Regions from separate parts of the Streptomyces sp. NPDC052040 genome, predicted to be linked through region 2. Evidence: riboswitches for the same ligand, from Rfam matches in the RefSeq annotation. Region 2 holds a riboswitch; the other holds the start of a gene.
What was found. Region 2 has a riboswitch for S-adenosylmethionine ahead of thrC (threonine synthase). Riboswitches for the same ligand answer to the same signal wherever they lie in the genome.
Positions count from the first base shown of each region.

Region 1: it holds a riboswitch for S-adenosylmethionine, as region 2 does, so the genes downstream of both, ACIHAA_RS14930 (aminotransferase class V-fold PLP-dependent enzyme) here and thrC (threonine synthase) in region 2, are expected to answer to the same signal.

Region 1 is NZ_JBIUBV010000006.1:99,432-101,818, reverse strand. Features, by position in the region: gene trpD (anthranilate phosphoribosyltransferase) at 1-571, shown strand, start outside; SAM riboswitch class IV at 712-828, shown strand; gene ACIHAA_RS14930 (aminotransferase class V-fold PLP-dependent enzyme) at 1,033-2,387, shown strand, end outside.
Region 2 is NZ_JBIUBV010000003.1:362,637-365,023, reverse strand. Features, by position in the region: gene thrC (threonine synthase) at 1-938, opposite strand, end outside; SAM riboswitch class I at 957-1,113, opposite strand; gene ACIHAA_RS10005 (glucosyl-3-phosphoglycerate synthase) at 1,313-2,284, shown strand.

The sequences.
Region 1 (2,387 bases), on a different contig from region 2:
CGCGGTGAAGTTCCACCCGGCCCTGCGGCATGTGGCCGCGGCGCGCGGACAGCTCGGGATCCGTACGACGTTCAATGTCCTCGGCCCGCTGACCAACCCGGCCCGGGTGAAGGCGCAGGCGGTGGGCGTCGCGGACCCGCGGATGGCGCCGATCGTCGCGGGCGTCCTCGCCGAGCGGGGGAACTCCTCGCTGGTCTTCCGGGGCGACGACGGACTCGACGAGCTGACCACGACCTCCACCTCCCGGGTCTGGGTGGTCCGTGACGGCACGGTGGCCGAGGAGACCTTCGACCCCCGGGACGTCGGTCTCGAACTGGTGCCGGTCGAGGCGCTGCGCGGAGCCGACGCCTCCTACAACGCCGATGTGGCCCGGCGCGTGCTGAACGGGGAGACCGGGCCGGTGCGCGAGGCGGTCCTGCTGAACTCGGCGGCGGCGCTGGTGGCCCTGGAGCCCACCGGGGAGCCGCTGGCCGTGCAGCTGCGCGCCGGGATGGAGAAGGCGGCGGAGTCGATCGACTCGGGGTCCGCCCGGCGGACGCTGGAGCGCTGGGTGGCCGCGAGCCACCGCTGAGCTCGAGCACGACGGGGGAGCACGGCACGTCCGGGCTCCCCCGTCGTTTGCCCTCGAGCCGGGTACGTGTCAAGGCTCCACGTCCCGGTATCCGGACAGCTGTTGCGACCGCCCGATCACGTCCGTTAGCGTCCTTCCCAGGTCATGAGCGACAGCCACTCGGCCCCGGCCGGCTGTCCGGCAACCCTCCGTCCGTGGCGGGGTGCCCCGGGTGAAGACCAGGTCGCAGGCAGCGAGGTCTGCGGCAAGCGCGGACCCCTCACACGCCGTATCCGGCGTGGGGCCAGGGGTCCTGGTCGTTCGAGGGAGCCTTCCGTGAGCAAGCGAATGCCGTAGGGCCGCAGAGCCCCGCCTCCGCATCCCCGCTTCACCTTTTCCTTCCCCGTGCCGTCGACAGGACCGCGCGCCGTTCCGCGCACCCTCCGGCACGGTGGTCCCACCTGCCTCACGGGAGTGCACCCATGTCCGTCTCCACCCTTGCCTGCGACCCGTCCGTCTGTGCTCCGCTGCCCGTGCTGGGCCGGGAGGTCAGCGTCCCGCTCGTCACCGGCGGCGAAGTCACCTACGCGGCTCTCGACTACGCGGCCAGCGCCCCCGCGCTCCAGCGGGTCTGGGACGACGTGGCCGCGTACGCGCCGTACTACGGCAGTGTCCACCGCGGCGCCGGGTATCTGTCGCAGCTGTCCACCGACCTCTTCGAGAACGCCCGCCGGACCGTCGCCGAGTTCCTGGACTGCCGGGAGGCGGACCAGGTGGTCTTCACGCGGTCCACCACCGACTCGCTCAACCTCCTCGCCGGGGCCCTGCCGGAGGACTGCCGGGTCTACGTCTTCGAGACCGAGCACCATGCCTCGCTGCTGCCCTGGCGGGGCGCCGAGGTCACCGTCCTGGACGCCCCGCGCACCCCCCAGCAGGCCGTACGGACCCTGGAGCGGGCCCTCGCCGGGCGCGACCCCCATGGACCGGCCCTGGTCTGTGTCACCGGCGCCTCCAATGTCACCGGGGAGCTGTGGCCGGTGCGCGAACTGGCGGAGGCCGCCCATGCGCACGGCGCGCGCATCGTGCTGGACGCCGCCCAGCTGGCCCCGCACCACCCCGTGTCGGTCACGGACCTCGATGTCGACTGGGTCGCCTTCTCCGGGCACAAGCTCTACGCCCCCTTCGGCGCCGGTGTGCTGGCGGGCCGTGCCGACTGGCTGCGTACCGCCGAGCCCTATCTTGCGGGCGGCGGCGCCAGCCGTAGGGTCACCCGGCGCACGGACGGGGGAGTGGACGTGGAGTGGCACGAGACCGCCGCGCGGCACGAGGCCGGGTCGCCCAATGTGATCGGCGCCTACTCCATCGCCTCGGCCTGCAAGGCCCTCACCGAAGCGGGCTTCGACACCCTGGTCGCCCGTGAGCAGCGCCTCGTCCGCGAGGTGCGGGCCGGGCTTGCCGGGATCCCGGAGGTCCGGGTGCTCTCCCTCTTCGGCGACGACGCGGCCCGGGTGGGCGTGATCTCGTTCGTCGTCGAGGGCTGGAACAGCTCCCACTTCGCCGCCGCGCTCTCCGCCGAGTACGGCATCGGCGTCCGGGACGGCCTGTTCTGCGCCCACCCCCTGGTGCGCACCCTGCTGGGCGGCGACCCGGGCGCCCAGGGCGAGTGCGGGGCCCCCGACGCCGCGCCGGGTGAGCGCTCACTGAACGCCATCCGCGTCAGCTTCGGCGCGGGCACCCCCGACGAGCATGTGGAACGTTTCGTCCGCGCGGTCGGCGAACTGGTCCGCGACGGCGCGCGGTGGACCTACCGCACCGAGGACGGCCGCTGCGTCCCGGC
Region 2 (2,387 bases):
GTGTCGGGCTTCTGCGGGCGGACGACGTCGTGGCCCCCCTTGTAGGCGGCCGACACCGGCGAGCAGCCCTCGGCCTGTGCGCCGAAGATCGTGTACGGCCGGTCCTCGACCAGTCCGAGCGCGATCAGCTCCCGCAGCCCCTTGTCGATCTTGGTGAGCTGGGAGCCGGAGGCGATCGGGACCACGATCTGGTCCGGCAGCCGCCAGCCGAGCTGCTCGCAGATCTCGTACGCCAGGGTCTTGGACCCCTCCGCGTAGTACGGACGGAGATTGACGTTGACGAAGCCCCAGCCCTCGCCCGCCGGGTCGCCGATCAGCTCCGAGCAGAAGCGGTTCACATCGTCGTAGTTGCCCTCGATGCCGACCAGCTCACCGCCGTAGACCGCGGCCATGACGACCTTGCCCTGCTCCAGGTCGTGCGGGATGAAGACGCAGGAGCGGAAACCGGCCCGGGCCGCCGCGGCGCCCACCGCGCCCGCCAGGTTGCCGGTGGAGGAGCAGGAGAGGGTGGTGAAGCCGAAGACGCGCGCCGCCTCCAGCGCCTGCGCGACCACGCGGTCCTTGAAGGAGTGCGTCGGGTTGCCGGAGTCGTCCTTCACATACAGGCCGCCGGTCACGCCCAGCTCGCGGGCCAGGTTGTCGGCCTTGACGAGCTTGGTCCAGCCCGGGTTGAGATTCGGCCGGTCGGCGACGTCCGCCGGGACCGGCAGCAGCGGCGCATAGCGCCAGATGTTCGCGGGGCCCGCTTCGATCCGCCGGCGCAGTTCCTCGGTGTCGTGGCCCGAGAAGTCGTAGGCGATCTCCAGCGGGCCGAAACACTCCTCGCAGGCGAAGACCGGGCCGAGCGGTACCCGGTGGCCGCACTCGCGACAGGACAGGGCGGCGGCGGGTCCGAGATCCACGGAACGGGTGATGCTGGTGACAGTCTGCACAGCCATGACAGGCGAGGCCCCTTCTCCTCATCTTCCTCACGACGCATCTCGCCGTGAGACGGATTTGGCACCTTCCCTAGCCGGGAGCCTCGCGAAGACGATCAGAACTGGTCTACGAGTACCGACTGGAGGGTTGCCGGGGCTTCATCGGGCCGTTTCCCTCTGCCCCTCTGGATGAGCGGTATGCAGTTGTTTCACTGGTACGAGCGGCGGCGACCTACGACATGCGATGGTCACCGGCGTTGTTCAAGACTGTAACCGAAGGCCAGGACAGTTGAGACTGCCGTCCGAACCGCGAGATGGATCACTCGTGAACCCCACGGGGCACGCCCCGTGAAATGAACCCGAAGAGACGAACCCCATGAGAGGAGCCGGGGACCGTGCTGGAAGAAGTCGAGCGCTGGCTGAGCGCCCGCTCCTGGTCCGTGACCGACCGCCCGCTCCACCGGATCCTGGCCGCCAAGCGCGCCTCGGGTTCGTCGGTCAGCGTCGTCCTGCCCGCCCTGAACGAGGAGGAGACGGTCGGCGAGATCGTCGCCGTCATCCGCCACGACCTGATGCGGCAGGTCCCGCTGGTCGACGAGATCGTGGTCGTGGACTCGGGCTCCACGGACCGCACCTCCGAGGTGGCCGCGGCGGCCGGGGCGACGGTGGTGCACCGCGATGCCATCCTGCCGCGCATCCCGGCCGTGCCCGGCAAGGGCGAGGTGCTGTGGCGCTCCCTGCTGGTCACCCGCGGGGACATCGTCTGCTTCGTGGACGCCGATCTGCGGGAGTTCTCCTCGGACTTCGTCTCCGGGATCGTGGGCCCGCTGCTCACCGACCCGGGCGTGGACCTGGTGAAGGCGATGTACGACCGGCCGCTGGCCCTCGGCGGCGAGGGCGCCGCCCCCGGCGCGGGGGCCGGGCAGGGCGGCCGGGTCACCGAGCTGATGGCGCGCCCGCTGCTCAACCTCCACTGGCCGCAACTGGCCGGTTTCGTCCAGCCGCTGGGCGGGGAGTACGCCGCGCGCCGCTCCCTGCTGGAACGGCTGCCCTTCCCGGTCGGCTACGGAGTGGAGCTGGGCATGCTGGTGGACGCCCTGCACCTGGTCGGCCTGGACGCCCTGGCCCAGGTCGACGTCGGGGTCCGGCTGCACCGCCACCAGGACGGCCAGGCGCTGGGCCGGATGGCGGCGGCGATCTACCGCACCGCCCAACTGCGGCTGGCCCGCGGCCATCTGGTGCGCCCCGCCCTCACCCAGTTCGAGCGCGTCGAGGGCGGCTTCGAGCCACGGACGTACTCGGTGGACACGGAGGAGCGGCCACCGATGGCGGAGATCGCGGAGTACGCACAGCGCTGGGCGGCCTGAACGGCCGGGGGGGCGCGGCGGCCGCCCGGGGCGTGGGGTCGTTGTATACGGTTCCGCGGACGGCTGGAGGGAACGTTTGAGCGTTTTGGGTGCGGGCTAGGTT